Thioclava sp. GXIMD2076: one gene and its partner. Each later gene encodes a partner of the first gene's protein in a complex. Links are inferred from orthologs where the notes say so. Each region holds a gene or a part of one and is shown on either strand. Other genes may lie near its edges.

The links.
Region 2: the proteins of dapF (region 1) and WDB91_RS04170 are in contact, whole or in part, in a solved structure (PDB 5YGU), measured with the Escherichia coli proteins. The link is inferred for Thioclava sp. GXIMD2076 from one-to-one orthologs.

Annotation. Positions count from the first base shown.
Region 1 is NZ_CP149932.1:950,577-966,404, forward strand. The notes cover bases 125-3,121. They hold dapF (diaminopimelate epimerase), read left to right. Parts: upstream 125-1,204; coding sequence 1,205-2,038; downstream 2,039-3,121. Other genes in these bases: WDB91_RS04650 (helix-turn-helix domain-containing protein), read right to left, coding at 125-577; mtaB (tRNA (N(6)-L-threonylcarbamoyladenosine(37)-C(2))-methylthiotransferase MtaB), read left to right, coding at 2,035-3,121. Outside these bases: more of WDB91_RS04650, read right to left, coding at 1-124; more of mtaB, read left to right, coding at 3,122-3,288; WDB91_RS04675 (tetratricopeptide repeat protein), read left to right, coding at 3,429-5,156; WDB91_RS04680 (4-(cytidine 5'-diphospho)-2-C-methyl-D-erythritol kinase), read left to right, coding at 5,153-6,028; WDB91_RS04685 (polyprenyl synthetase family protein), read right to left, coding at 6,039-7,040; WDB91_RS04690 (DUF2007 domain-containing protein), read left to right, coding at 7,104-7,316; WDB91_RS04695 (methyltransferase), read left to right, coding at 7,316-8,071; WDB91_RS04700 (YdcH family protein), read left to right, coding at 8,195-8,362; phbB (acetoacetyl-CoA reductase), read right to left, coding at 8,645-9,367; WDB91_RS04710 (acetyl-CoA C-acetyltransferase), read right to left, coding at 9,436-10,614; WDB91_RS04715 (EAL domain-containing protein), read right to left, coding at 10,839-11,678; WDB91_RS04720 (PAS domain-containing protein), read left to right, coding at 11,864-13,093; WDB91_RS04725 (TlpA disulfide reductase family protein), read right to left, coding at 13,109-13,651; argH (argininosuccinate lyase), read left to right, coding at 13,679-15,085; lysA (diaminopimelate decarboxylase), read left to right, coding at 15,230-15,828. UniProt on the Escherichia coli protein: Involved in the succinylase branch of the L-lysine biosynthesis and in the biosynthesis of the pentapeptide incorporated in the peptidoglycan moiety. Catalyzes the stereoinversion of LL-2,6-diaminopimelate (L,L-DAP) to meso-diaminopimelate (meso-DAP).
Region 2 is NZ_CP149932.1:834,106-849,915, forward strand. The notes cover bases 12,634-15,612. They hold WDB91_RS04170 (RNA pyrophosphohydrolase), read left to right. Parts: upstream 12,634-13,872; coding sequence 13,873-14,352; downstream 14,353-15,612. Other genes in these bases: WDB91_RS04165 (S41 family peptidase), read left to right, coding at 12,634-13,826; WDB91_RS04175 (L-aspartate oxidase), read right to left, coding at 14,353-15,612. Outside these bases: WDB91_RS04090 (site-specific DNA-methyltransferase), read right to left, coding at 1-217; WDB91_RS04095 (ribonuclease HII), read right to left, coding at 388-1,020; WDB91_RS04100 (hypothetical protein), read right to left, coding at 1,077-1,574; WDB91_RS04105 (hypothetical protein), read left to right, coding at 1,782-2,066; WDB91_RS04110 (hypothetical protein), read left to right, coding at 2,038-2,742; nspC (carboxynorspermidine decarboxylase), read left to right, coding at 2,841-3,938; WDB91_RS04120 (saccharopine dehydrogenase family protein), read left to right, coding at 3,988-5,232; WDB91_RS04125 (methyl-accepting chemotaxis protein), read left to right, coding at 5,408-7,507; WDB91_RS04130 (DUF6525 family protein), read left to right, coding at 7,671-7,868; rsfS (ribosome silencing factor), read left to right, coding at 8,045-8,410; 23S rRNA (pseudouridine(1915)-N(3))-methyltransferase RlmH, read left to right, coding at 8,423-8,890; WDB91_RS04145 (hypothetical protein), read left to right, coding at 8,899-9,624; gpmI (2,3-bisphosphoglycerate-independent phosphoglycerate mutase), read left to right, coding at 9,713-11,245; WDB91_RS04155 (hypothetical protein), read left to right, coding at 11,245-11,637; WDB91_RS04160 (peptidoglycan DD-metalloendopeptidase family protein), read left to right, coding at 11,586-12,398; more of WDB91_RS04165, read left to right, coding at 12,420-12,633; more of WDB91_RS04175, read right to left, coding at 15,613-15,810. UniProt on the Escherichia coli protein: Master regulator of 5'-end-dependent mRNA decay.

The DNA of each region.
Region 1 (15,828 bases):
GTGGCAAGCCTGCTTCTTCGAGCCTGTCGCTCCACTCCCTCGCGAAGCAGATGCTGGTAGGGACGAAGCGCAGGCGCAGCTCCGACACCCGCGATCCGGCCCTGCCAGCCCCTATTTCCTTGTTTTGTTTCTTGGCTTTAGTTGGAGGACAATCCTGTCCCTCTTCGGCGGACGGGTTTGTCTCCCTTTCAGGACAGGATTGTCCCCCTTTGGCGGGGCGAAGGGAGACAATATTGTCCCGCTTTCTCTCCTCCTGCTCCTCGCGTAGCTTCTGAGCAGCAGCGTGTGATTGCTTGGACGGCACATACTCTGTCGAATGCCTCAGACCGTTCCCGTGCGTGATCTCGAACCACTTGCCCTTGAGTTCGGAGATCGCGCGCTGGACGGTCTTTTTCGTGATCCCCAAAGCCTTGGAAATCCGATCGAATGAGGGCCATGCCTTGGCCAGCCGATGGTTGTAATGTTCCAGCACAATATAGGCGGCGACCTGGATCGTGCGGGGGCTCAGCTCCTGATCTTGAACGAGCTGCGACAGCCACTGAAGCTGGATTTCGCGGAAGGGACGCAGCGCACTCATGCTGCGATTCCCGTGGAAATCTCAGGGGTATCATGTTCCCACGCGGTTCGGGCTTTGTCCTGATACTCGGGAAGACCTAAGGCGTTGATTTCGCGTGAAAGAGAGACGGCTTGCAAATCCGTGTACAGGAGTTCGATTCTCCTACTCGCCTCCAAATTCTTCATTCAATTTAGACAGCAAGAAAGATCGTAGCGGTCCGGTATCTGCTGGTTTGCGTTTGATCGGCGTAAAAATCCTGTTGCGATTGTTCGCCGGCGGGCGGCTGCGCTCAGTGCCGGTTTTTCGCGCGGTCCGACGCCGCTTGCGATCGGGGCGGATGCGCCAAGGCTGTCTGTCACGGATAGCGAAAAGGTAGAAAAACAAAAGCCTCGCTTTGGGCGAGGCTTTTTGCTTCTAGAGTGAAAGTGGTGAGCCGTGCAGGATTCGAACCTGCGACCCACTGATTAAAAGTCAGTTGCTCTACCAACTGAGCTAACGGCCCACTTTCTTTCGTTTCCAACCGGTTCGCTGTGTGCTTCCCTGCTGGTGTGGGCGCCTTCTACGGTCCTAGACGGGGGGCGTCAACAGCGAAATTCAAAAAAAATGAGATCTCTGGAAAAAACTTCTCGGGCAGCGTATATCGCGCCCATGGAAAACGCGTCTTTACCCCAGTCCTCACTGGCCTTCATGAAAATGCATGGTCTTGGAAACGATTTCGTCGTGATCGATGCCCGTAATGGTGCCGATCCGGTGACCCCTGCCTTGGCCGAGGCCCTTGCAGACCGGCATCGCGGGGTGGGCTTTGACCAGCTCGCCCTGATCGGCCCCTCGCAAGAGGCCGATTTCCATCTGAAATTCTATAATTCGGATGGCTCTCTCTCGGGCGCCTGTGGCAATGCCTCGCGCTGTGTTTCCGACTGGATGATGAAAGAACTGGGCAAGGACCATGTGCGTTTCACTACCGATCGTGGTCAGCTGGAGGCGAAGCGTGCAGCCAATGGACTGGTCTCGGTCAATATGGGGGCGCCGATTCTGGACGCTGCGATGATTCCCTTTGACGGCGATCCGCAAGCGACGGGGATAGAGGGCGATCCGGTGGCTGTGGGTATGGGCAATCCGCATTGCGTTTTCTTTGTCGAGGATGCCGAAAAGGTCGCGCTGGAAAGCTGGGGCGCCGAGATGGAGCATCACCCGGGCTTCCCGGAGCGCACCAATGTCGAGTTTGCCTCCGTCACCGGCCCCGACCATCTGCGGATGCGGGTCTGGGAGCGCGGGGCAGGGGTGACGCTTGCCTGCGGCTCGGGCACCTGTGCGACTGCCGTGGCGGCGCATCTGCGTGGTCTTACGGGGCGTCGGGTGATCGTTGATGTCGATGGCGGCCGCCTCGAGATCGACTGGCGCGAGGATGGCGTCTGGATGACCGGCCCCACCGCTTTCGTGTTCCGCGCCGAACTGACCTCTGATTTCCTGGGTGCCCTATGAAACCGCCTGTCTTTGCCACGCTTGGTTGCCGCCTGAACGCCTATGAGAGCGAGGCGATGAAGGAACTCGCGGCCGCGGCAGGCGTCGAGGGCGCTGTTGTGGTGAATACCTGTGCGGTCACGGCCGAGGCCGTGCGCAAGGCCAAGCAGGAAATCCGCCGTCTGGCGCGCGAGAATCCCGACGCGCCGATCATTGTGACCGGCTGTGCCGCGCAGACCGAGCCCGAGACATTTGCCGGTATGGCAGAGGTGACCAAGGTCATCGGCAATCACGAGAAGATGCTGCCCGAGACATGGGCGCAGATGCGTGTGCCCAACCTGATCGGCGAGACCGAGAAGGTGCAGGTCGATGATATCATGTCGGTCAAGGAGACAGCGGGTCATCTGATTGACGGCTTCGGCCGCCACCGCGCCTATGTGCAGGTCCAGAACGGCTGCGATCACCGCTGCACCTTCTGTATCATCCCCTATGGCCGCGGCAATTCGCGCTCCGTGCCTGCGGGGGTCGTGGTCGAGCAGATCAAGCGTCTGCGTGACCGCGGATTCAACGAGGTGGTGCTGACCGGTGTCGATCTGACCTCATGGGGGGCAGATCTGCCGGGAGAGCCGCGCCTGGGCGATCTGGTGATGCGCATCCTCAAACTTGTGCCGGATCTGCCGCGTCTGCGGATTTCCTCGATCGATTCCATCGAGGCCGACGAGAACCTGATGCTGGCGATTGCCACCGAGCCGCGCCTGATGCCGCATCTGCATCTGTCGCTGCAGGCGGGCGATGACATGGTGCTCAAACGCATGAAGCGCCGCCATCTGCGTGACGATGCCATTGCATTTTGCGAAGAGGCGCGCAGGCTGCGCCCCGGTATCGTTTTTGGTGCAGATATTATCGCCGGTTTCCCCACCGAGACCGAGGAGATGTTCCAGAACTCGTTGAAACTGGTCGAGGAATGCGGGCTCACCTTCCTGCATGTCTTCCCCTATTCGGCGCGCAAGGGCACGCCTGCGGCGCGGATGCCCGCAGTGAATGGCACGGCGATCAAGGATCGTGCGCGGCGTCTGCGCGAGGCGGGGGACCATGCACTCGGGGCGCATCTTCAGGCGCAGGTCGGGCGCGAGCTGGTGATCCTGACCGAGGGGCCGCAGGCCGGACGTACCGAGACTTTCACCGAGGTGCATTTCGACACCGATCAACCCGAGGGCACCATCCTGACCGCAACAATCCGCGGCCATGACGGAAAACGCCTGCTCGTATGACGCCTTATCTCCCCGCTGCCCCCTCGCGCCGGTCAAGAAAGCGTGTTCTGCCGCAGCGATAGCTTGGCGGCGTGGCACGGCTCATTGCGTATGGTGTCCTACGCGGCTAGGATTTGGGGAACACGAGAGAGGACATATCCATGCCGTTTCGAATGACGCCGGTTCGCGCGTTGGCCTTTTCAATCGCCGCGCTGCAGGCGCCGATGGCTTTTGCCGCCGATGCACCCGATGCCGCAGGTGCCTATCTCGCCGCGCGGGCTGCTACTGCGGATAATGATTACCAGACTGCAACGAGCTATTATGCCCAGCTGTTGCAGAAGGGGATCATCGATCGCGGTGTGGCGGAATCCTCGATGACGGCGCAACTGGTGCTGGGGGATTTCGACAAGGCCGTCGAGATCGCCAATCAGGTTGCGGCAACGGATGCCGATGCGGCCGATAGCCAGCCGGTCTTTCTGGTGCGTCTGGCGGATGCCGTGCGCAATGATCGTTTCGACGAGGCGTTGAAACTGGTCGATAGCACCCAGAATATCGGGCCGCTCTTCACCCAGCTTTACCGCGCATGGGTCTATGTGGGCCAAGGCAAGATGACGGATGCGTTCGATGCTTTCGATCAGGTTGCCAAATTGCCGGGCCTGCAGGGCTTTGCCGAGTATCATAAGGCGCTGGCCATGGCGCAGGTGGGCGATTTCGAGAGCGCCGACAAGATCCTCTCGGGCGAGGCATCCGATGCGATCCACGCGACCCGCCGCGGCGTGATGGCCCATGTCGAGGTGCTGTCCAATCTCGACCGTAACGCGGATGCGGTAGCGCTTCTGAAATCGGTCTTCGGGGATGCGCTCGATCCGCAGCTTGCCGCGCTGAGTAAACGTCTGGAGGATGGCGAGACGCTGCCCTTCGATGTGGCCACCAATGCGCAGGAAGGTGTGGGCGAGCTTTACTATTCCATCGGTGCGGCGCTTTCGGGCGGCGATGTCGAGGATGCGGTGCCGCTTCTGCATGCGCGGATCGCGCAATGGCTGAACCCGCGCAATGCCGATGCCACGCTGCTGGCGGCCTCGGTGCTGGACCAGCAGGAACAATATGATCTGGCGATTGCCACCTATGACCAGATCGATGCCGCGAGCCAGCTGCATTACGCCGCCGAGCTTGGCAAGGCCGAGACCATGATGCGCGCCGGCCAAGCCGACGAGGCGATCAAGACCGTGCAGGCCGTGGCCGAAGCCGATCCCGAACTGCGCGGGGTCTGGGTCTCGCTGGGCGATATGCTGCGCCGCGAGGAGCGGTTCGGCGAGGCTGCCGAGGCCTATCAAAAGGCGCTCTCGCGCATCCAGACGCCCGAGCCGCGCGACTGGTTTGTCTATTATGCCGCCGGTATCTCGGATGAGCGGTCGGACAAATGGGACCGTGCCGAAGGCGAGTTCCGCAAGGCGCTCGAGCTCAATCCGGGCCAGCCTTCGGTGCTGAACTATCTCGGGTATTCCTATGTGGAAAAAGGCGAGAACCTCGAAGAGGCGCTGAAGATGATCCGCGAGGCGGTGAAAAACTCGCCCGATTCCGGTTATATCATCGACAGTCTCGGCTGGGCGCTCTTCCGTCTGGGCCGTTACGACGAGGCGGTGACCGAGATGGAGAAGGCCGCCACGCTGGAATCCGTCGATCCGCTGGTCAATGACCACTTGGGCGATGTCTACTGGGCCGTGGGCCGCAAGCGCGAGGCACGGTTCCAGTGGAAGCGCGCCATTGCCTTCGGTCCGGGCGAGGATGTGGATATGGACCGTGTGCAGCGCAAGCTGGATATGGGGCTTGATGCGGTGCTCAAAGAAGAGGGCGCAGCGCCCCTGAAGGCACAACCGGCGGTCCAATGACCCTGTCCGGTATCGCGCCTGCCAAGGTCAATCTGTCGCTTGCGGTGACGGGGCGTCGGGCGGATGGCTATCATACGCTCGAGAGCCTCGTTGTTTTTGCAGGGTTTGGCGACCGGCTGGAGGTGGCGCCGCATGAGGCGCTGGTGCTTGAGGTCGATGGCCCCTTTGCCAGAGGTGTGCCGGTCGACGGGCGCAATCTGGTGCTGAAGGCCGCGCATCTGTTGCAGGAAAGAACGGGCTGCCGGAAGGGTGCGCGGATCACGCTGACCAAGACCCTGCCGCATGGTGGCGGGATCGGGGGAGGGTCATCCGATGCGGCGCTGGCGCTGAAGCTCTTGGCCGAGCTGTGGGATGTGCCGCCGCTAAGCGCCGGGGAGGCGCTGGCCCTTGGGGCGGATGTGCCCGTGTGCATGCAGGCGCCGCAGCCCCAGATCATGCGCGGCATCGGCGAGTTGCTGGTGCCCGCACCGGTTCTGCCCGATAGCTGGCTGGTGCTGGTCAACCCGCAGATCGAGACGCCGACAGGGGCGATGTTCAGGGCTCTGGCGCGCGAGACGGGCGTCGCCCCCGCGCCTGTCCTTCATGTGCCGCCGGGGATGGGGTATGAGGATTTCGCGCTCTGGCTGGCCGCGCATGGCAACGATTTCGCAGATGTCCTGACGGACGCGCAGGGGCCGGAGCATATGCCCCAGATCGCCCTGATCCTCGAGGCGCTGTCATTGCAACCGGGCTGCCTGATGCAGAACCTTTCGGGCTCCGGCAGCACTTGCTGGGGGCTCTTTGCTACGCGGACGCAGGCCGAGACCGCAGCAGAGACGCTGGCAAATGAAAAGGCCGGCTGGTGGGTCCAGCCGGCGCAGATGTTGTCCTGAAGGCGGCGCCTTAGCGCACGCGGGCCACGACGTAATCGGCCAGATCATCCAGCATGGCGCGCAGCGGATGGTCGGGCAGAGCGCCGAGTGCGGCGCGGGCGCGGTCGGCCCAGACGATCGCGGCATCGCGGGTGGCCGCCAATGTGCCATGTTTGGCCATCAGCGCCATCGCCTGCTCCAGATCACCGTCCTGCTGGTCACCTTTCTCGATGACACGGCTCCAGAAGGCGCGCTCGGTCTGATCGGCGGCCGCCACGGCCTTGATGACCGGCAGGGTCAGCTTGCGCTCGCGGAAATCATCGCCGGTATTCTTGCCGATAACATCGGTCACCCCGCCATAATCGAGCAGGTCATCGACCATCTGGAAGGCAATACCCAGCGCATCGCCATAATCGAACAGCGCCTTTTCCGAGGCCGGATCGGCTTCGGCCAGAACACCGCCCACCTGGGTCGCTGCCGAGAACAGCGCCGCGGTCTTGCCACGGATGACCTGCAGGTAGATGTCCTCGGTGGTCGCCAGATCCTGCGCCGCCGTCAGCTGCAGCACCTCGCCCTCGGCAATCACGGCCGAGGCATTCGACAGGATGCCCAGCACACGCATATTGTCGGGCTCGGTCATCAGCTGGAACGCACGGGCAAAGAGATAATCGCCGACCAAGACGCTGGATTTGTTATCCCAGAGAAGGTTCGCGGTCGGGCGGCCACGACGCTGCGCGCTTTCATCGACCACATCGTCATGCAGAAGTGTCGCGGTGTGGATGAACTCGACGGTGGCGGCCAGATGGACGTGATAGGGGCCGTCATAGCCGCAGATCCGCGCGGCAGCCAGTGTCAGCATCGGGCGCAGGCGCTTGCCGCCCGCCTCGACCAGATGCGCGGTCACTTCCGGAATGCGCGGTGCGTGTTTCGAGGCCATCTTGGTGCGGATCAGGGCATTCACCGCCTCCATATCGCCGGCGAGAGCCTGCGCAAGCCGGTCATGCGGTTTTACTGCCTTGTCGTCGAGGCTCATCTTCCTTGTCCTTCCCGCTCTCCCCATCTCGACAGGCACGGGGCCGGACGGTAATGAGGATGGATGAAAGAGCTTCTGCGCACGACAAATCCCGTGAAATTGGCCTTGGCCAAAGCCCTTCTTACCGGCGAGGGTATAAACAGCTTTGAAATGGACGTCCATATGAGCGTGCTCGAAGGCAGCATAGGTATTTTGCCGCGTCGTCTTATGGTCACGGATGGGGATCTGGCGCGGGCAAGGGTGGTGCTGGACGATAACGAGATCGGCTCGGACTGATGTTTGCCCCCGAAGATCTGAGCTGCGATGATTTCATCGGTGGGGCGCTGCGAATCTACCAGCCGCGTTTCGGCTATCGCGCGGCAATGGACCCGGTGCTGCTGGCGGCGGCCTGTGGCGCGCAGGCGGGCGAGAGCGTGTTGGAGCTGGGCTGCGGGGCAGGGGTGGCAAGCCTGTGTCTGGGGCGGCGTGTGGCGGGGCTCGATCTGCACGGGCTGGAATTGCAGCCCGTCTATGCCGATCTGGCGCGCCGCAATGCGCAGGCCAATGATCTGGAGTTTACCGTGCATGAGGGCGATCTGGAGCAGATGCCCGCTGCGCTGCGGCAGATGAGCTTCGATCATGTCATCGCCAACCCGCCCTATTTTGCACCGCAGAACGGGACCGCGGCGCGAGATGCAGGTCGCGAGACGGCCCAACGCGAGGCGACTCCGCTTTCCGAATGGATCCGCCAAGGGCTGAAACGCCTGAAACCCTCGGGCCATCTGGTGCTGATCCAGAATGCCGACCGGCTCGATGACATCCTGTGTGCCCTGCATGGGCGGTCTGGGGCGATTCGGATTCTGCCGATTGCGGCGCGTCAGGGGCGTGATGCGGGGCGGGTGATCGTGATCTCACGAAAAGGTGCGAAAACGCCACTGAAGCTGCTGGCGCCTCTGGTTCTGCATGCACGCGCACATCACACGGGGGATGCCGAGGACTTGAGCGAAGTTGCGCAGTCCATACTGCGTATGGGGCAAAAATTGCCGATATGACTTTAACATTTTCGCAATAATTCGCCACTCAATCTGGAGGTAAGCCCACAAGCACGACAAACTCGTGACAGAAACGAAAAAACGTGCTGAACTGTAAGGGCTCAAACAGAGAGGAGACTGCCCATGTCGCTCAGTTCGCATATCACCGAACTCCGCAAGAAGCACCAGGCTCTGTCCGCCGAGGTTGAGCGCGCGACTCGAAATCCTGGCTTCCCCGGGCTGCAAATTGCCCAGATGAAGAAGCAGAAACTGCATATCAAGCAGGAGATCGTGCGTCTCGAACAGGCGTGACCTCACTGTTGTAGCCCGATCCTTGGGCTGCAGCGCAGCACGTTAGCGAGGACACACGGGATCCGCAGGATCAGCTGGCCAGCACCGTGGACCTCAACCCCAGACCCTATCCATGATGGCCCGTAGACACGGGTCGGGATGTCAACGACAGTGATCGGCAGCAGCGTTTGCCGAGCAGCCCCTCTGTGCCTTCCGGTCGAGAACGGGCCGGAGCTTCCGAGGGACCCCAAAAGGAAAAGGCCCGCGCGTGACGGGCCTTTTTCATGTGCGGTATCCAAGGCTTCAGGACAGATACTGACCGCCATTCGCGGAGAGCGTCGAGCCGGTGATGAAGCTTGCCTCGTCGGAGGCGAGGAAGACCACGGCTCGCGCGATATCTTCCGGCTCGCCCAGACGGCCCACAGGGATGGTGCCGATGATGGCCTCGCGCACCTTTTCCGGCACGGCCATAACCATCTCGGTCGCGATATAGCCCGGGCAGATGACGTTGACGGTGATGTTGTTGCGCGCGCCTTCCTGTGCAAGTGCTTTGGTGAAGCCGATATCGCCCGCCTTCGCCGCCGAGTAATTGGCTTGCCCGAACTGGCCTTTCTGGCCATTGATCGACGAGATGTTGATCACGCGCCCGAATTTGCGCTCGCGCATGCCCGGCCAGAGCGGATGGGTCATGTTGAACGCGCCCGACAGGTTGGTCCCGATGACCTGATCCCATTGATCTTTGGTCATTTTATGGAACGGTGCGTCACGCGTGATGCCCGCATTGTTGACGAGGATATCCACGGGACCCAAATCGGCCTCGACCTTGGCGATCCCTGCGGCGCAGGCATCGTAATCGGCAACTGACCATTTATAGGTCGGGATGCCGGTCTCTTCGGTAAATTTGGCAGCGGCCTCGTCGTTACCGGCATAATTGGCGGCAACGGTATAGCCTGCGGCTTTCAGAGCCTTGGCGATCGCCGCGCCGATACCGCGGGATCCGCCGGTCACGAGTGCAACTCTGGGCATTCTTTTCCTCCTGGGCCGGTTCTGGCCCTTATAGTCTGTCCGTTATAATTCGTAGTGCGGTTGAGGGCTCATAGCCCTTCAAGGCACATTGCCACGCCCATGCCGCCGCCGATGCACAGCGTGGCGAGGCCTTTTTTGGCTTTGCTGCGCTTCATCTCGAACAGCAGGGTGTTCAGGATACGGGCCCCGCTTGCACCGATCGGGTGACCGATTGCGATTGCGCCGCCATTGACGTTCACCTTGGAGGTGTCCCAGCCCATATCCTTGTTCACGGCACAAGCTTGGGCGGCAAACGCCTCATTGGCTTCAATCAGGTCCAGATCTGCGGCCGACCACCCTGCCTTTTCGAGCGCCTTGCGCGACGACGGAATCGGACCACAGCCCATGATCGAGGGATCCAGGCCAGCCGTTGCATAGGAGGCAATTCGCGCCATCGGGGTAAGTCCACGTTTCTCGGCCTCTTCCTCGGTCATCAGTAGAACCGCAGCGGCGCCGTCGTTGATTCCCGAAGCATTCCCGGCCGTGACCGTACCGCCGTCGCGCATGAACGCGGGGCGTAGCTTCTGCATGCTCTCGATGGTGGCACCGTGGCGGATATATTCGTCGGCATCGACGATGATCTCGCCTTTACGGGTCGAGATCGTGAAGGGGATGATCTCGTCCTTGAACTTGCCGGCCTTCTGCGCAGCTTCAGCTTTCTGCTGTGAGGCGAGGGCAAATTCGTCCTGCATCTCGCGGCTGATCTTCCATTGGGCGGCGACGTTCTCCGCTGTCTGGCCCATATGGTAGCCGTTGAATGCGTCCCACAGGCCATCCTTGATCATGGAGTCGATCATTTTCATGTCGCCCATCTTGGTGCCCGAGCGTAGATGGGCGACGTGGGGCGACATTGACATGTTTTCCTGTCCGCCCGCGATGACAATGGAGGCATCGCCCAGCATGATATGTTGTGCCGCCAGCGCGACCGAGCGAAGGCCGGAGCCGCAGACCTGATTGATGCTCCATGCCGCCGACTCGATCGGCAGACCGGCGTTAATATGCGCCTGACGCGCAGGGTTCTGGCCCTGGCCGGCCGTGAGGACCTGTCCCAAAATCGTCTCGCTGACATCCGCCTTGTCGATGCCTGCACGCTCGACGACGGCCTCGAGGACAGATTTGCCAAGGTCTTGGGCTGGAACGTCTGCGAGCGATCCGTTGAAGCTGCCAACTGCGGTGCGTGCAGCCGAAACGATGACGACATTGGTCATTATTCTTTCCTCCTGAGAAGCGATTTCTATCGCGCTTGCATCGCAGGATGCCGTCTCGCAGGAGGAGGTCAAGTGTCAATCGTAAAGATTTCAATGATTTTTTGAAATATTGTTTTTCAGATGATGGCAAGAACGATCTGCTCGGTAAACCTTGCCACACAAGGACCGCGTCAGAGAAAATATCTGCAACAATGCAATTTCAGGACAAATACGAGTTAAACCGTTCACGCACGCATTCTGCCCGCCGGGGGCGTCTTCCAAGGTGGCATAATTGTTGGCGCTCCGAAATAGTAACCTTGCATGCAATCGACACCCAATGAGGTCAAAAATGCGGCATCGTCGCAGTTCTCGACAGCTTCGGCGACGGTGAACATCTCGAAATGCCGCGCAACCGACATCAGCGCCTCGGTCAGAACCTGATTATCGGGGCTTTCGGCGATGCCTTTGATGAACTGGCCATCAATCTTGAGAATATCGAAATAGAACTCGCGCAGGTAACGGAAAGACGTGTAGCCCGCGCCGAAATCATCCAGTGCAAAGGCAACGCCACGCGCCTGTAGATCCTGCATGAAGACGGTGACCAGTTCCGGCATCTGCATCGCCGAGCTTTCGGTTATTTCCAGAATCAACCGCTCGGCAACCGTTTCATCGGCGGCCAGCCCTTTGTTCAGCGTCTTCATCCAGTTCGGATAGCCGATCGAACGCGCCGACATATTGATGGACAGGCGAAGCCCGTCATTCTCACGCAAGGCGATCAGGCCTGCCTCAAGCGCGAGGCAGTCCAGCTTGCGCCCGAGCGAGGTATTCTCGACCGTTTCGATGAAATCTTTGGCCGGAATGACACGGCCACGCTCGTCCAGAACACGGATCAGGCCTTCGTAAAATGCTATCTGATCGGGCCGCGAGGTCTGGACGACGGGCTGGAACGCGAGCACGACGTCGTGCCGTTCGACTGCACGCTCCACCATAGCTATGGTATTCTTGTCACGCTGGGCAATCGCGAAGGAAAGCGGGCTTTCGGACGAATGGTCGGTATCGAGATCGAGATTAGAATCGCTTTTCATCTTTTGCGCTCCGTCAGTGGACCGTGTGAGATTGCAACTTTAGGGCTAAGATTTTGTAAATAGGAATTTTCTCTTACCTTTATGGTAAACGGATCCTGAATGTCTGTGTGCTCAGCGGCGTAAACCAAACCGTAACCGCAATCGGCATATGGTGCCTGCAGATCCACGCAAAAGGGCATTGGTTTATGAACGCGCAGACCGGTTTTTCGACGACTCACGAGAGTGAGGCCCCGTTCGGTTTTGATGAACTGTTTTATTCTCGCACCGATACGCGCGGTGTCATTCAGGCGGGGAACGATGTCTTCCAGCGCGTCGCTGGTTTCTCGTGGGACGAGCTGATCAACGCCCCCCATAAGGTTGTTCGCCATAAGGATGTGCCCAAGGGCGTGTTCTGCATCATGTGGGACTCGATCCAGAAGGGAAACCCGATCGGGGCCTATGTGAAGAACCGTTGTAAAAATGGTGATTATTACTGGGTTCTGGCTGTAATTCTCCCAATTGAGGGGGGGTATCTCAGTGTGCGTCTCAAGCCGTCGAGTGATGTGTTCCAGCGGATCAAGGAGATCTATCCGCAAATCGTGGAGCGGGAGCAACGTGAGGGGCTGACAGCGGAAGACTCGGCAGATCTGCTGCGCGAAGAGGCCGCCACTCAGGGGTTCTCGAGCTATACGAGCTTTATCGCCTATGCTCTGGGGCAGGAGCTTGCAAAGCGTGATGACCGGCTGAAACGTACCGCAGACCGCCGTACCCGTATACTTGCCGAGATGAACCATGCGCTTGAGAAGGCGACCGAACAGCAGGTGAAGCTGCTGCGCAGCTTCGAGGCGCTGCAATCCGTTCCGAACAATATGCGAATCGTCGCTTCGCGGATGGAGCCTTCGGGCGGGCCGGTATCGGCGATTTCCGAGAATTACAAAGCGAGTTCTCAGGTTATTTCGCAGCGTCTGGCAAGTTTCGTCGGCGGTAGCGACAATATGTGCGAGCGGCTGTCCCGCGAGGTCGCGCGTGTCCTCTTCCTGATCGGTTGTAACCGTGTCATGTCCGAGATGGTCGTGAATATCGATAAAAGCGTTCCGGTCCCGCAGATTGACTGGATGGAGGAGCAGGCACTTCTGAACCGCCTCGAGGCGAAATGCACCGATGATGCTCGGGCAGCCATGTCACGCGCCGTCGGTTACGCGGCCGAACTCAATCGCGCCAGTGCCGATATTCGGCGCCAGATGCTGGGCCTCGACACGATCCGCGTGCTCGGGCGCGTGGAATGCGGCCGGATGCGGGATGTCGGTGGTCTTTCGACAACGATCGACCAGCTTGATTCCTTCCATGCCGATATCAAGGAACGGCTCGAGGCGATCATGCAGCTTTCCGAGGTCATCGAAAATGCGATGTCCTCCTATATGCGCAGCACCGCCTGATACAACCCCTTAGATCTACTCTGAAACAACGGCGCGCAGAAATGCCTGCGCGTCCGTGCCGGACCAGTCGGCGCCGCCGATGAGCCGTGCTACTTCCTGCCCCTCGCGATTGATGATAATCGTTACCGGCAGGCCCAGCACCCCTAAGGACCGTGCGGCCCGTTGGGAGCGGTCGGTATATTTCGGCAGGCTTTCGACCCCGATATCGGCAAAGAACCGGTCGATCTTCTGCGCCGAATTTCGTCCGCTCGCAACCGTGACCACCGACAGATCATCCCCACCCACCGATCTCTGCAGGTTTTCCAGTGCCGGCATTTCCTCGCGGCAGGGAACGCACCATGTGGCCCAGAAATTCAGCACGACCACCTTTCCCCGGTAGTCTGCGAGATGGTGCGCTTGGCCCCCTTCATCCTCGAACGCCACATCCGGCAGGCTGATCGGCGCGTCATAGGTCACCAGTTTCTGCATCTCGCCGGTTTTGTACTGATCGAGCTCCGCAGCCATCGCCGCATTTGCACCAAGCGCGAGGGCCGTATAAAGGACGAGGGACCGCAGCATTTTGCCTCCAGATGACAGGGCCGAAAGATGACCGAACAGACCAGCGAACCGAAATCCTCCAACGCAATGTGGGGCGGGCGTTTCGCCGCAGGTCCCGACGCGATCATGGAGGCGATCAATGCCTCGATCGGGTTTGACCAGCGTCTTGCCGCACAGGATATCCGGGGTAGCCGGGCCCATGCCGCGATGTTGGCCGCGCAGGGTATCATCACTGATAACGATGCAAGCGCCATCAGGGAAGGTCTTCTCACCGTTTTGTCAGAGATCGAAGAGGGGAAGTTCACCTTCTCCACAGCGCTCGAAGATATCCACATGAATGTCGAGGCGCGGCTGAAAGAGATCATTGGCGAACCAGCGGGCCGCCTGCACACCGCGCGTTCGCGCAATGATCAGGTTGCGACCGATTTCCGCCTTTGGGTGCGCGATCAATGCGACGCAGCAATCAACGGGCTTGACGGGCTGATCAAATCGCTGATCGGTCAGGCCGAAGCTGGCGCCGATTGGGTTATGCCGGGCTTCACCCATCTGCAGACCGCGCAGCCGGTCACCTGGGGCCATCACATGATGGCCTATGTGGAGATGTTCGCGCGGGATCTGGGCCGGTTCACCGATGCCCGCAAACGTATGAACGAATCACCTCTGGGGGCGGCGGCGCTGGCTGGCACCGGGTTCGATATCGATCGCCATGCGACCGCGAAGGCGCTCGATTTCGACCGTCCGATGGCCAATAGCCTCGATGCGGTATCGGATCGTGACTTCGCGCTCGAATTCCTCTCGGCGTCCTCGATCTGCGCCGTGCATATGAGCCGTCTGGCCGAGGAGTTGGTGATCTGGTCCTCCGCGCAGTTCCGTTTTGTCGCAATGTCGGACAAATGGTCGACGGGTTCCTCGATCATGCCGCAAAAGCGCAATCCCGATGCGGCCGAGTTGATCCGCGCCAAGATCGGCCGTATCCTCGGTGCGACAGTGGCCCTCTTTACCATCATGAAGGGCCTGCCGCTCGCCTATTCCAAGGATATGCAGGAAGACAAGGAGCAGGTGTTTGATGCCGCCGACAACCTCATGCTGTCGCTGGCGGCGATGGCGGGCATGATCTCCGATCTGACCGTCAAGACCGACAAGCTCGAAGCGGCGGCATCGAGCGGCTTTTCCACCGCGACCGATCTGGCCGACTGGCTCGTGCGCGAGGCGGGTCTGCCCTTCCGCGACGCCCACCATGTGACCGGCACTCTGGTTGCAATGGCCGAGGACAAGGGCTGCGATCTGCCGGATCTGACGCTTGCCGATATGCAGTCGGTCAATGCAGCTATCACCGAGGACATTTTCACGGTGCTGGGTGTGCATAACTCTGTTGCCTCGCGGATGTCATATGGTGGCACCGCGCCCGCGCAGGTGCGCGCCCAGATCACCCGTTGGAAAGAGGCGCTGGCATGAAGGCTGCACTTGTCCTAGCGCTTCTGGCGCTGGCGGCCTGCGGGGTCGAAGGTCCGCCGGTCTCGCCTGCCGAAGCACAGCAGAACCAATAATATCAGGCCGCCCGGCACGGGCGGTCCTCTTACAGGGTATCGGAAAGACCTCATGGATCACTTCACATATAAAGATGGTGCGTTGCATGCCGAGGATGTGCCCGTATCGGAGATCGCCAAATCGGTCGGCACGCCGGTCTATATCTATTCGGCCGCCACGCTGGAACGTCACTTCAAGCTGTTCCAGGAGGCGCTTGGCTGGACCGATCATCTGATCTGTTTCGCGATCAAATCGAACAGCAATCTGGCGGTGCTGAAACTGCTGGGCGATCTGGGCGCGGGTATGGATGTGGTCTCGGGTGGGGAATATCGTCGCGCCAAGGCTGCGGGCGTCCCCGGCGAGCGGATCGTGTTCTCGGGCGTGGGTAAGACCCGCGAGGAGATCGCGCTGGTGCTTGACGGTGGTATCCGCCAGTTCAACGTGGAATCCGAGCCTGAATTGCTGGCCATTTCGGACATCGCGGCGGCCAAGGGGCTCAAGGCCCCCATCGCCATCCGCGTGAACCCCGATGTGGATGCCAAGACCCATGAGAAGATCGCCACCGGCAAATCCGAGAATAAATTCGGGATTCCGATCGCTAAGGCGCAGGCTGTCTATGCGATGGCGGCAAAGCTGCCGGGGATCGATGTCGTGGGTATTGACGTGCATAT
Region 2 (15,810 bases), 100 kb from region 1 along the record:
AGCTGTCGAACTGGTCCCATGCGTCATCGACGGCATCGACCTTGGAATTGTCGGGGCGGTGAAGCTCGCCCTTGAGCTGGAGATTGTAAGGCGGGTCTGCAAAGATCAGATCAACGCTGTTTTCCGGAAGGGCGTTCATCTGTGCGATGCAATCACCTGCCAAGATCTGATTGAGCGGGAGATCGGCCTTGGCCGCCCGCGTACCTGCTTTTGTCATACTTGCCTCATGCCTATCCTGTCCCGTGAAAGACAGGTTACCGCCGAATTTTATCGGTCTGATTTGACTGATTTTACTGCTCTTACCATGCCGGCATTTTTGCCGATCTTGTGGGACCAAACATGGCGGAACCGGCCGAGAGCGTCAATTTCTTTAATTGCTTCCGAGGCCTATATTTTGACTTGGCACAAGATATTGTGGACGGGCTTGAAGCTTTTGCGATGGACTGGGGTCACACCAAATTCCGCAAGTGCTGCAAGATGTTGTGCCGTAGGGTAACCGGCATTCTGCTCCCAGCCATACTGCGGATACTGTTGCGCCAGCGACACCATCAGCGCATCACGTTCTTCCTTGGCGAGGATCGAGGCGGCGGCAATGGAGACAGAACGTCCATCGCCTTTCACCAAAGGCTCGGAAGCGATCTGCAGATCCTTGGGCACGCGATTCCCGTCCACCAGTGCATAGTCCGCCTGACGCGAGAGGCCCGCCACCGCCCGCACCATCGCCAGATGCGAAGCGTGGTAGATATTGAGCGCATCGATCTCTTCGACGCTGGCATGGGCGACACACCATATAGAGTGTTCCTTGATCGCCTCGACGAGGCCGGCCCGCCGTTTCGCGCTAAGCTTTTTGGAATCGTTCAACCCCTGCGGGATATACGCCGGATCAAGAATGACCGCCGCTGCCGTTACAGGGCCACACAGCGGCCCGCGTCCAACCTCGTCAACACCGGCCACGGAGTGAAAGCCGCGGGCGTGTGCCGCGGCTTCGAAAGAATAATCGGGAGTGGTTTTTGTGCTCATATCCTGTCTTGGCATAAAAGGCCGCCTCCCGACAATGATCCGTTAGCGGCGACCCCTTAGCGACGACTCATGCGGAAGCCGCGATCCTCGAGGCAGTTCTGGCCGTAAACCTGCTGGCGGCGCCCGTCCTGACGGATGTCGATCACGCAATTCTGCGGCAGGCGGCGGTCGGCGGTATGGTCGGCACAGCGCTTGTCGACAACCTCGCTCCAGCCGCGCGGGGTGCGCACCTTCGAAACGCAGGATTGCGAATAGCTCGGGCCACGATCGAAACGGCTATCGCGGCGATCATCGCGGCGGTTATCATAACGGTCACGACTGAAATGGTTATCGCGGTTGTTCTCCCAGCCATAGACGGGGCGCTTCGGCTGATGGTCTTTCTTCTTGTCATCCTTGTCGTTCATCTTGTCGATCAGCACGGCGGCCGCGCCGATTCCGATAAGGATGCCGAGCGCCTTCTTCTGGTCGGCATCCATGGCGGCCGCGGGCGAGACGGCAGTGAGGCTGAGGGCCAGCGCGGTGGTGGCGGCGATGATGCGGGTCGCGAGGGACATGATCGAACTCCTGATAAAGAGGCTTCGGAAGGACCCCGAAGCGGATGGGACCAGATGCCCCTCTGGCTGCAAGACAGGCAATATCAGCCCCCTGTCATCGGATAACATAGGCAGAATGGCGCGGATCGGGCCTCTGTCATCGGATAACGTCCGCGCAAAAAGCCTTTGCTATTGAATGGCAAAGCACAGTTGCGCAAGATCCGGCCTATGAAACATCTCTTTCTGATCCTCGCGCTCATATGCGCTATAGCAGCACCGGCGCAGGCGGACTGTTATGCCGATTACAAGGCCAAGCAGGACGATCCCTTGCGGCTGCATTACGGGGTTGCGAAACTCCCTGACACTGCCTGCAGCCGTGACGCGGCGCGGGCCGAGCTGGCTCCGCGCCTCAAGCGTGGCGGCTGGACGCTTTTGAATATCGTCTCCACCTTCGGGGACGAGGGGTTGGAAAAAAGGAAGCAAAGTGCGGGAAGCTATTTCCTCCGTTACTGAAGGGCTCAGGGCGGGCCAGCGCGCGCTGGTCTGGGGTGTCGTGGCGATCACCGCGATTCTGGGTCTGGCGGCGGCGTTGCTGTTTCTGGCGCTGCCGGATGCGGATGCCTTCAACACGCGGGTCGAGCAGATTTTTGTTGCCAATGACGCACTGACCCAACCCACCCAGCTGCGGCTTCTGGAGGTGCTGGCGCAATCGGGCACCGCATTTTCCGAAGTGCTGCAAAGCTACCGAATGATCATTTTCATCCTTCTGGTCTTTGCCACAGCGCTTCTGGTCGTGGCGCTGGTCTTTCTGATCATGATCATCGCCCAGAACAAGCGCATGGCCGAGATCAGCCGTCAGGGGATCGAGGTGCAATCGCTACGCATCCTGCGAGCGGAAAACATGGTGATGCTCAATGATATGGGATTCACCCTCACTCCCGCCGCGATCGAGACGCTGGCCGTGCTGGCCGAGGCGCGGCTGGATGACGACATCCTGACAGGCACCCAGATCGAGGCGATGATTACCGGCAAGCCCGAAACCGATTGCGAGGAATCCGCCGGCGCCACGCGGATCAAGCGCCTGCGCGACAGTCTGGGCAACCAGCTGGTGGCCGAGCTATTGGTGCGCAATATCGCCCGCAAGGGGTATACGCTGGCGGTCGAGCCTGCCCGCCTGAGGGTCGATTAGGGCGCTGCTTCGGTGCCTTCGTTACAAAGGCTTCGCTTGCGGGCGGGTCGCATCGGCCCTATATGGCCAAACGACTGTCCCGTAGCCGGAGATGCCCTATGCAAACGCCTTTCTATCTGCTTGATCGCGCGAAGCTGGTCCAGAACATGGAAAAGGTTGCCCGCCTGAGGGAGCTGTCGGGCGCCAAGGCGCTTCTGGCGCTCAAGTGCTTTGCCACCTGGTCGGTCTTCGACACGATGCGCGACCATATGGATGGCACGACGTCCTCCTCGCTTTACGAGCTGCATCTGGGGCACGAGAAATTCGGCAAGGAAACCCATGCCTATTCCGTGGCTTGGGCCGATCACGAGATCGACGAGGCGATTTCCTATGCCGACAAGATCATTTTCAACTCACTGAGCCAGCTCGACCGCTTTGCCGCCAAGGCGCAGGCCAAGGGCATCCAGTCCGGTCTGCGGCTGAATCCGCGGTTTTCGACCTCGGGATTCGATCTTGCGGACCCCGCACGGCAGTTCTCGCGCCTGGGCGAATGGGATCTGGAGCGGCTGGAAAGCGCGCTTGACCGAATTTCCGGCGTGATGATCCATTACAATTGCGAAAACGGCGATTTCGACCTTTTCGACCGCCAGCTGACGCGGATCGAGACCGAATTCGGCTCCTTCCTGAAAAAGCTTGATTGGGTCAGCCTTGGCGGTGGCATCCATTTCACCGGCGAGGGCTATCCGCTTGAAAAGCTGGCCGCGCGTCTGAAGGCGTTTTCCGAAAACCTCAGCGTGCAAGTCTATCTCGAGCCGGGCGAGGCGTCGATCACCAAGACCGCAAGCCTTGAAGTGACGGTGCTGGACATTGTCGATAACGGCAAGAAGGTCGCCATTGTCGACAGCTCGATCGAGGCGCATATGCTGGACCTGCTGATCTATCGCGAAACGGCGAAACTGCCGCAGGGCGGCACGCATGACTATCAGATCGCGGGCAAGACCTGCCTGGCCGGCGATATCTTTGGCGATGCGCGTTTTGACAAGCCGCTGGAAATTGGCGACCGTATCAGCATTGCCGATGCGGCAGGCTATACGATGGTCAAGAAGAACTGGTTCAACGGTGTGGCCATGCCCGCCATTGCCATCCGCGAAGAGGACGGCTCCATCACGCCGGTCCGTGAATTCACCTACGAAGACTACCGGTCTTCGTTGTCCTGAGGGTTAAAAGCCCCCTTCCCCTGTCCAAGAGAAAAAGGAGACAGCCGAAGTGAAAAAGAACGTGCTCATCATCGGTGCCGGTGGCGTGGCGCAGGTCGTGGCGCATAAATGCGCCCAGAACAACGATGTTTTCGGAGATCTGCATATCGCATCGCGCACCAAGTCGAAATGCGACGCGATCGTTGCCAGCGTTCGCGAGAAGAACGCGATGAAGCTCGACGGCACGTTCGGCACCCATGAGGTCAATGCGCGCGATACCGCCGCCGTGGCCGAGCTGATCCGCAAGGTGGATGCGCAGATCGTTATCAATGTGGGCTCCGCCTTCGTGAATATGTATGTGCTCGATGCCTGCATCGAGACCGGTGCCGCCTATATCGACACCGCCATCCATGAAGAACCCGAGAAGATCTGCGAAACCCCGCCGTGGTATGCCAATTACGAGTGGAAGCGCCGCGACGCCTGCACCGAAAAAGGCATCACCGCCATTCTGGGCGCAGGTTTCGACCCGGGTGTTGTGAATGCCTTTGCGCGGTTTGCCATCGACCAGATGGACGAGGTGAAATCGATCGATATCGTCGATATCAACGCGGGCTCGCATGGCAAATATTTCGCGACCAATTTCGACCCCGAGATCAATTTCCGCGAATTTACCGGCACCGTCTATTACTGGGAAGACCAGAAATGGAAGGAAACCTCGATGTTTGCCTCCGGCAAGACGTGGGATCTTCCGGTGGTCGGTCCGTCCAAGGCCTATCAGTCGGGTCATGACGAGGTGCACTCGCTGGCGACTAACTATCCGCAGGCCGATGTGCGCTTTTGGATGGGCTTCGGCGACCACTATATCAATGTCTTCACGGTTCTGAACTCGCTGGGTCTCTTGTCCGAACAGCCGGTGAAAACCGCCGAAGGTCAGGACGTCGTGCCGCTGAAACTGGTGAAGGCCGTGCTGCCCGATCCGTCGTCGCTGGCACCCGACTATACCGGCAAGACCTGCATCGGCGATCTGGTAAAGGGCACGAAAGACGGCAAGGATGTGGAGCTGTTCGTCTATAACGTCGCCGATCACAAGGAAGCCTATGAGGAAGTGGGCTCGCAGGGCATCTCCTATACCGCGGGTGTGCCGCCAGTGGCGGCCGCTATGCTGGTCGCCTCGGGTGAATGGGATGCCAAGACGATGAAGAACGTCGAGGAGCTGGATCCCAAACCCTTCTTCACGATCCTCGACCGGATCGGTCTGCCGACCCGCGTGCAGATCGGCGGTATCGGTGGCGAGGACAAAGCGTGGAACGCGTGAGTCTCGCTCTTTAAGTGTATTCTGGAAACCCGCCTCTCTCAGGGCGGGTTTTTCTCTTGAAAACTGCCAGAACATATAAAGAAAATACAGGTTTGATCACTTATTCCCCAGAGCGGAAAGGAAGGATTCATATCTGAGCATTAAGACTACTCCCGACGATTTCAGGAGTGTTGTCATGACGTTTGTTTCGAATCTGCGAATCTCGACGCGGATTTATTCGATTATTGGGTTCTCCGTCCTGACGAGTCTGGCCATCGCCGTGACGATGTTCAGCTTCATGGTCAGCAATACCTATGACATGCGTGAGGCCCATCTGCGCGATGTCGTGGATAGCAGTGTCAGCCAGCTTGCCGCATTGCAGACCGAGGTCACCGCCGGAAAACGGACGCTTGAAGAGGCCAAGACTGAGGGCGCGCGTATCTTGAATGCAGCGCGTTACGACGATGGCAACTATCTGTTCGCGTTCAGCAAGGACCTGAAACTCGTCGCGCATGGACGCGACCCGCAACGTGCAGGCGAGGACCAGAGCCAGTTCAAGGATCCGAACGGCGTGTTTGTCTACCGCGATCTGGGTAAGCTCGCCGCAGAGGGTGGTGGCCTGCTACATTACAGCTCCAAACGGACTGGCGGCGATGGTGCGGACGAACAGATCCCGAAAATCAGCTATTCCCGTGCTTTCGAGCCTTGGGGTTGGGTCGTCGCGACAGGCTCCTACATCGCGGATATTCAGGCGCAGATTGCGCAGATCCGCAACATCGCGGCCGCAATTTTCATTGCCGGTTTCCTTCTTGTCGGAGCGGTCTGCTGGCTTATCGCGCGGTCCATTACGTCCCCGATCCGTGGCCTCAAGGAGCGTATGGGCGCCCTGTCCGATGGTGACGTCGATAATGCCATTCCCTTTACCCATCAGAAAGACGAAATCGGAGAGATGGCCCGGGCTGTCGAAACCTTCCAGCTTTCCATCCGCCGTGGCGCGGAGATGGAGGAAGAGGCCAACCGACAGAAAGCCGAACAGGAAGCGGTGAAGGCTCAGGCCGAAGCCGACCGCCGTGCTCATGAACAGGAAGCCATCGAAGCCGAACGCCGCGAGATGGAGCGCAAAGCTGCTGATCAAGCCGAGCGCGAACGCATGCGGGCCGAAACCGAAGCCGAGCGTGAAGCCCATGCCGAGAAGCAACGCAAGGTCGTGTCCGAACTGGCAATCGCCCTTACTGCGTTGGCTGAAGGGGATCTGACCCAACGCATCGACACCGTATTCCCCTCCGAATATGAGGCCCTCCGCAACGACTTCAACCGGACAGTGACGAAACTGGAAGGTCTGATTGGAACGATTAGTGCAACAGCGGCAGTGATCGAGCGCCAGGGCCATGATATCACGGTTTCCTCGGAAGATGTTGCCCGTAAAACCGAAACCACGGCAGCAACGCTGGAAGAAACCGCTGCAGCCCTGCAGGAGCTGACATCTTCGGTGCAGCAGGCGGCTCAGGGTGCCAATGAGGCGGACAAGGTCGTGCAGGAAGCACGCGGCGAGGCCGAACGCAGTGGGGACGTGGTTTCACAGGCCGTAGATGCCATGCAACAGATCCAGGACAGCTCGAGCCGGATTTCCCGCATCATCGATGTCATCGACGATATCGCCTTCCAGACCAACCTTCTGGCACTTAATGCCGGTGTCGAAGCTGCCCGCGCGGGCGAAGCGGGACGTGGTTTCGCAGTCGTGGCCTCCGAAGTGCGGGCACTGGCCCAGCGATCCTCCGAGGCAGCGCGTGAGATCAACACCCTGATTTCCGAAAGTGGCGATCATGTGTCAAAGGGTGCTACCATGGTGAACGAAGCAGGGAGTGCATTACAGCGCATCGCCGCCTCTGTGTCGCGGATCTCGCATCACGTCTCCGATATTGCCCGTTCCGCGACCGAGCAATCCTCTGGAGTGACCGAGATCAATAACTCTGTGGCCCATCTTGATGCCAATAGCCAACAGAATACTGCCCTGTTCCAGGATACCCTGATGGCCAGCAAAGAGCTAACCGCAGCAGCCGTGGATCTGCGCAGCTCGACGGCACAATTCAAATTGCGATCCACGACTGCAAGTAGCACCGATCGCAGTGGTTCTTGGAAAAGCGCGCCGGCTGCGCCAAAACCCGCGTCCAAGCCCGCTGCCCCGCCGCGCGCCCAAAAGCCGATGGCACCTCCGGCACCCAAACCCCAACCGGCGCCCGTGACCAAGAAGCAGGTGAACGGACCGGATTTAAATGACGATTGGGAAGATTTCTAAGGCCGATACTAACCGAAGCCGCCCTCAGGGCGGCTTCATTCTGGTCTCTCGACACCAGATTTCAAGCCGATTATAGATATGATATATCATTACTAAAATGGGCTTGAAAATGGCAGGAAACCTGGGATCGACAAAGCTTAAAAGGCCGAACAAATCCAACGCGATGCAGAATTATGACGCCCTACCCGCCGCTTTGCGGCGATGGGTTGCACAAGCGGCTTTACCGTGGTCTGCCAAATCCTGCCACAAGATCTGGTCACGCAGTCATGCACGCGGAGAAACGCTTCAGAATATTCTCATTCGGCTTGATCGCGCCGAGCAGCGCGCACTGGCACGGGATCGCCGCCTACGGCAGATTTGAGCCTGTTTTGCTTGTAGTAAGGAATTTGCGCCTACCAAAGTTGAGATTTCTATCCGCAGATGCTATTTTGACAATATGCCTAGCGTCGGGGCTTGGACGGCGTGCAACTTTCGGAGGACTATGTCCTGTCTCATCCTGAACTCGCAGCGGTCGACACCGGTGCAATGGTGGTGCCTATGACTGCTGATACCGTGGCCAATACCAACCTGAAAAGCGATCAAATCCTTCAATGCGTCCTGACCTCGCTCGACGATGACAAGGCTGAGGAAGTCGTCACGATCAGCCTAGCAGGCCGTTCGTCGATTTCGGACCATATGGTGATTTGCTCGGGCCGTTCCAGCCGTCAGGTCGGCGCTATTGCGGAAAAGCTGAGCGAGCGCCTGAAAGAAGAATTCGGCGTTTTCTGCAAGATCGAAGGCAAGGATGCGGGCGACTGGGTTCTGGTCGATGCGGGCGATGTGATCGTGCATGTCTTCCGTCCCGAGGTGCGAGAGTTCTACCAGCTCGAAAAAATGTGGGTGCCGACCAGCGACGCCAGCTGATCCGGTAACATCATGAAACTGACTGTTCTTGCAGTGGGCCGGCTTCGTAAAAGCCCCGAGCTGACACTGATTACGGACTATCTCGACCGTTTCAACAAAGCGGGCCGTAGCCTCGGGTTAGGGTCCGCTTCTGTCGTTGAGGTTGAAGACAAGCGCAATCTGGGCATGGCCGAGGAAGCCAAACTGCTGGAGCGGGCCATTCCCGATGGCGCCGCCATCGTCACGTTGGACGAACGTGGGCAGATCATCTCTTCTCCCGACTTCGCCGATAAGCTCGGGAATTGGCGCGATCAGGCCCGCGATGTCTGCTTCATCATCGGTGGCGCCGACGGGATCGACCCATCGCTCCGGCAGCGCGCGGACTTCTCGATCAGCTTCGGACAGATGGTCTGGCCCCATATGCTGGTGCGCGTCATGCTGACCGAGCAGATCTATCGTGCGGGCCAGATTCTGGCAGGCACCCCCTATCATCGCGCCTGATCAGACAGATGGCGGGCGATCCCGAGTTCCAGACGATTTCGGACAAGGCGCTCTCGCCGCGCGGCATGGCGCTTCTGGGCTATCAGCGCACCAAGCATATCTCGAAACAAGCACAGAAGGCTTGGGCTGAAGGAAATCCTACGCCCCTGATCCTAGAGACCTCCGCCAATCGCCGCGAAATTTTCGAAGCGATCTTGGCCGAGATCAAAGCGGATTACGATCCGCTTTCCGAAGCGCTTGCCAAGGCCGAGATCGTCCCGAAATCCATCATCGATATCGGATGCGGGCAGGCGCTGGGGGATCTGTTCTTCCTGATCGAATTCGATCCCGCTTTCATTCTGGTCGATATCGAGGAAACCCGTGAGCAGTATCACTTCTGGGCCGAAAGCGGTGCGGGCTATGCCTCGCTTGCAGAAGCCTCCGGCCTTCTTCGGGAAAACGGTGCACGGCTGGTGCGCGCTATCAACCCGCGCAAAACGCCCGAGCAACTTGCAGGCCTCCATGCTGATCTTGTAATATCAACTATATCTTGTGGGTTCCACTACCCTATTACGCCTTATATTGACTTATTCCAAAATACATTGCGGAAGGGCGGCGCGATCATTCTCGACTTGCGCCGGTCTTATGCAGATGCGCCCGACAAAGCGTTGGAGACCCTGTTCGAGATGTCTCTGCTGACCGAAATCCCCTGCTCCGAGCCAAAATCCGCGCGGCTGCTTTTTACCCCTGCCTGACGCGACAATATGAATGATCCGCATCGATAAACTTGCCGCATGGCGGTAGAACGCTTATGCAGAACCTGCTGATTTGAAAGAGGCCGCCATGACCCATCCCAAACCCGTTGTTCTTTGCATTCTTGACGGTTGGGGCGAACGCGCCGAGACGACCGGTAACGCTCCTGCCCTTGCCAAGACCCCGAATATCGACCGGATCTGGGCGGAGAGCCCGAAATCGACGCTGATCACCTTCGGTCCCGATGTCGGCCTACCGACCGGCCAGATGGGTAATTCGGAAGTGGGGCATACCAATATCGGCGCGGGTCGTGTGGTGGCAATGGATCTGGGCCAGATCGATCTGGCGATCGAGGACGGGTCTTTCTTCAAGAATGAGGCGCTTCTGGATTTCACCCAGAAGATGAAGGCCTCGGGCGGGAGCGCGCATCTGTTCGGCGTGGTATCCGATGGCGGTGTGCATGGCCATATCGAGCATGTGCTGGCAGGCTGCCGCGCATTGACCGAGGCGGGCGTGCCGGTTGTGCTCCATGCGATCACCGATGGCCGCGATGTCGCTCCCGACAGCGCCGCACGGTTCATGGATGACCTGATGGACCGCCTTCCCGAAGGTGCCACCGTGGGTACCGTGATCGGCCGTTATTGGGCGATGGACCGCGATAACCGCTGGGAGCGCGTGGGCCGTGCCTATGACGCGATCACTAAAGCTTCGGGCGATGTGTCCCATGCCGAGACGCCGCAGGCGGCAGTCAAACAGAGCTATGACGCGGGCAAGATGGATGAATTCATCGCGCCGACCGTCATTGGCGATTACAAGGGCACAAAATCCGGCGACGGGTTCTTCTGCCTGAACTTCCGCGCCGACCGCGCACGCGAGATCCTGAAGGCGCTGGCCGAACCCGAGTTTGCGGAAGAAGGCATCGATACCTCGGCACGTCCCGAATGGGCGGCCCTGCTGGGCATGGTGGAGTATTCGGATAGCCATAACGCCTATATGACCACCGCCTATCCAAAGGCGAAGATCGTCAATACGCTGGGCGAATGGGTCTCGAAACAGGGCAAGACGCAGTTCCATCTGGCCGAGACCGAGAAATATCCGCATGTGACCTTCTTCCTCAATGGCGGCAAGGAAGAGCCGTGGGAGGGTGAGGACCGCTTCATGCCGAAATCGCCGAAAGTGGCGACCTATGACCTGCAGCCCGAGATGTCCGCCCCCGAGGTGACCGACAAATTCGTGGAAGCCATCGAGAAGGGCTATGACCTGATCGTGGTGAATTATGCCAATGGCGATATGGTGGGCCATACCGGCTCGCTCGAGGCGGCGATGGCGGCCTGCGAGGAGATCGACCGCGATATCGGGCGCGTGCGCGAGGCGCTCGAAAAGGCGGGTGGCGCGATGATCATCACCGCCGATCACGGCAATTGCGAGACGATGATCGACCCCGAAACCGGCGGTCCGCATACCGCGCACACCACCAATCTGGTGCCGGTGGCACTGGTGGGCGGGCCGGAAGGTGCCAAGCTGCATGAAGGCCGTCTGGCCGATCTGGCGCCAACGCTGCTGGGCCTGATGGGTCTGCCTGTGCCGGAAGAGATGACCGGCCAGAGCCTGATCGACCTCTGATGAAGTTCGGCTTCCGGTTTCTTGCCACGGTTCTTCTGTCCGGCCTCCTGTCTCAGGGGGCCGGTGCCGCGACCAATCCGGCGATGGATAATGCGTTGCAGGCGGCTGAAAACCTGCGCGGCGCGATTGCGGCGATGGATGGGGCAAAGACCAAAGCCGAGCGGATCGAGAGCCTGACCGCCACGATCAATGCCTATGAGCACGGGTTGAGCGCGCTGCGCGACGGGCTCAGGCGGCTGGCGATCCGCGAGGCGGAGATCAAGCAGAGCTTCGATGGCAAGCGCGACGAGATCGGCAGGCTGCTGGGTGTGATGACCACGATGCAGCAGACCGACGGCCGATGCTTCTGTTACACCCGTCAGGACCGGTGGGCACCGCGCGGTCGGGGATGATCCTCGGTGCGGTGACACCGGCCTTGCAGGAACAGGCCAAGGATCTCTCGGTAAAGCTCAACGAGATCAAGCAGATGCGCGATATCCAGCAGGGCGCGATCGACGTGCTGGCCAAAGGCATGGAGTCGGTCCAGACCGCCCGCACCCAGCTGGCCGAGGCGATTGCCAAGCGCGAGGCCCTGCCCGGTCGTTATCTGGAAACGCCCGAGGACCTGCAGCAGCTGGTGCAGAGCGCCGATACGCTGGAAAGCTTTGCCAGCGGCATTCTCGATCTGGATAGCGATATCGGTGCGCCGATGACCAATTTCCAGTCGGCGATGGGCACCCTACCGCTACCGGTGATCGGGTCGGTCCTGCGCAAGTATAACGAGGCCGATGCCGCAGGCATCCGTCGCGCCGGGTGGGTGATCGCCACCGCCCCATCGGCGCTGGTTACCGCGCCCTGGCCCGCAACTATTCGTTACCTCGGCCCACTTCTCGACTACGGAAATGTGATGGTGATCGAACCATCCGACGGATATCTTTTGGTTCTGGCGGGCCTTGGAACCGTGTATGGAGAAACGGGTGACGTTGTGCCGCAAGGCGGTGCATTGGGCATGATGGGTGGCAAAGAGCCAAGCGCCCGTGAATTCGGTGTCGATTTTGTCGACAGCGCCGTCAAAGGCAGTAGCGCCGACCGAACGGAAACGCTTTATATGGAATTACGCAAGGGCGATGAGCCGATTGATCCTGCTGATTGGTTTGTTCATGGTTCGAAATGACAGGACGGGATTGAGGTTAGGATGAGAAAACTGGTCATGGCGGCTCTGGGCGGAACGGTCGCAGGGGTCCTGCTCTCCACGCAGATTGCCGCGCCCCTGATGGCGCAGGAAGCGGATGACTCGGCCGCCACTTACGAGCAACTGGACCTGTTCGGCGATATTTTCGACCGTATCCGCAAGGACTATGTCGAGAAGGTCGACTCCAAGAAGCTGATCGAAGCGGCCATCAACGGCATGCTCAGCTCGCTTGATCCGCACTCGAGCTATATGCCGCCCGATGATTATCAGGATATGCAGGTCCAGACCCGCGGCAGCTTCGGCGGTCTCGGGATCGAGGTCACGCAGGAAGATGGCTTCGTGAAGGTCGTCTCGCCGATGGATGGCACGCCTGCGGCCGAAGCGGGCCTGAAGACCGGCGATTTCATCACCCATGTCAATGGCGAGAGCCTGCTTGGCCTGACGCTCGATCAGGCGGTTGACCTGATGCGCGGCCCCGTCGGTTCCGAGATCACCGTGACCATCGCGCGCAAGGGCGAGCAGGACCCCTTCGATGTGACGATGACCCGCGACACCATCAAAATGGCGGCCGTGAAAGGACGTCTGGAAGGCTCGACCGTAGTTCTGCGGATCTCGACCTTCAACGACCAGACCTATCCGAACCTCAAAGACCAGCTCGACAAGATGGTCGAGGAAGCTGGCGGTATGGACAAGGTCTCGGGCTTCGTGCTGGATCTGCGCAACAACCCGGGTGGTCTGCTGACGCAGGCGATCAAGGTGTCTGACGCGTTCATCGACAAGGGCGAAATCGTTTCGACCCGTGGCCGTAACCCCGAGGATAGCGAGCGCTTCAACGCCACGCCGGGCGATCTGGCTGATGGCAAGCCGATCGTGATCCTGATCAATGGCGGCTCGGCCTCTGCTTCCGAGATTGTGACCGGTGCGCTTCAGGACCACCGCCGTGCCATCGTGGTGGGCGAGAAGAGCTTCGGCAAGGGCTCGGTCCAGACCGTCATGCCGATCAAGAATGAAGGCGCGATGCGTCTGACCACCGCGCGCTATTACACGCCATCGGGGCGCTCTATCCAGTCGCTGGGCATTGCGCCCGATATCGTCGTGGCACAGCCCACGCCGGTCGCGAATGCGGATGATGAGGCCAATACCGACAGCAACCAGATGCGGTCGGAAGCGGATCTGCGCGGCGTGCTGAGCAATGACTCGATGACCGATGACGAGAAGAAGCAGGCCGAGGAAGAGATGAAGCGGGCCGAGGATGCGGCGGAGCTGCGCAAGGAAGACTACCAGCTTGCCTACGCCATCGACATTCTCAAGGGTCTGAGCGCCATCGCACCGGAAGTGGCAACCAAAGCCGCCGAAGATGCGACCGAGGCGCCGGCCGCAACACCCGAAAAGGCCGATGCCAAAAAATGACCAATCGGGGCCCTGCGGGGCCCCTTTTCTTTCAAGGACGACGGATATGCAGGATTATAGCACTCTCCCCTATCGCCCCTGTGTCGGCATCGTGCTGATCAATAAGGACGGGTTGATCTGGGCGGGCAAGCGCATCGATAGCAAGGCAGACGCATGGCAGATGCCGCAAGGCGGTATCGACGATGGCGAGAAACCCAAGGAAGCCGGTCTGCGCGAGCTCTGGGAAGAGACCGGCGTAACGGCGGATCTGGTCGAGAAGCTGGCCAAGACCGAAGACTGGGTGACCTATGACTTGCCCGAAGAACTGTTGGGCAAAGCATGGGGCGGTAAATATCGCGGCCAGAAACAGAAATGGTTCGCCTTCCGCTATCTGGGCGACGATAGCGTCTTCAACATCGCAACCGAACATCCCGAATTCTCGGAATGGGGCTGGAAAAGCTCGGCCGAGCTGATCGCCTCGATCGTGCCGTTCAAACGCGGGGTCTATGAGGCCGTGCTGGGCGAGTTCAAATATCTCGTGAAATGATCACGCGGGTTGCTGCGCGAGGGTGATTGCATCGCGCAGCGCCTCCGCTTGGGCAAGCGTCATCAGACTGCGATTGGCCTGCGCCGGATCGGGCTGCGGGTAATCCGCGCGGAAATGCCCGCCACGGCTCTCGCGGCGCCCGTGAGCGGCACAGGCGATCAGGGTTGCCGTGGCCAGCATATTGCGCAAAGCGGTATTCTCTTCTCCCTGCGAGAGCATCTGAAGCGTCCTGATTGTCGCCTCTAGCCCCTCGCGGTTCCGCACGACCCCTACCCCATCGGTCATTGCCTGCCGCAATCGGGCGATTTTCGCCATATCGGGCTGGCTGCCGCCTTGCGGAAACTCGAGCACCAGCTCCGGCGCGGAGCGGGCAGAGAGCCCTTCTACGATATCATCGGCACAGATCCGGCCGTAGACGAGCGCCTCCAGAAGCCCGTTCGAGGCCAGACGGTTGGCACCATGTAAACCGGTGGAAGAAGCCTCGCCGCAGACCCAGAGCCCGTCAAGGCTACTGCGCCCCTGCGCATCGACCGCAATCCCGCCCATATGGTAATGGGCGGCCGGTGCCACCGGAATGGGCTGCACTGCAGGATCGATCCCCGCCGCCATACAGGCCTGCGCCACAGCCGGAAACCGCGCATGGATCTCGGCGCCCAGCACCTGCCGCGTGTCCAGAACGGGCACGCGCCCTGCCTGATATTCACGGTAGACGGCCCGCGCCACGATATCGCGCGGTGCAAGCTCGGCATCGGGATGTTCACCCAGCATGAAGCGCTGACCGAGCGAATTCACAAGGATTGCGCCTTCGCCGCGCAGGGCCTCGGTTGCCAGCGGCGCAGGGTCCAGCCCGACCGCGATGGCGGTAGGATGGAACTGCACGAATTCGGCATCGGCAATCACCGCCCCTGCCCGCGCGGCCATGCCGATCACCTGCCCTCGGATTCGTGCCGGATTGGTGGTGACCGCGTAAAGACCGCCGGAACCTCCCCCTGCCAGCAGGGTCGCAGGCGCATGGATAGCGAGGCTCCCCGAAGGCTGGTCCGCGCGGGTCAGGCGCACCCCCGTTACCCGCTTCCCCGTCGTCAGAAGATCGACTGCCATCACACCTTCAAGCACCTGAATCGACGGCGTGGCGCGCACCTTGGCAATCAGGCTCTGCATTATTTCGCGCCCTGCCTGATCGCCTTTCACGCGCACCACGCGCGCCGCCGAATGGGCCGCCTCGCGCGACATGACATAGCCGCCCTGTGCGTCGCGGTCGAAGGGCGCACCGATATCGGTCAGCTGGAGGATATGACGCGCGGCTTCTGCCGTCACCATGTTCGCGATCTCGGGCAAGACGGTCCCTGCCCCAGCGATTTCAGTATCGCGGGCATGGGCTTCAGGGCTGTCGGAGGCATCCATCGCCGCCGCAACTCCACCTTGTGCCCAAGCGGAAGATGCCCCCTCGCCCAATTT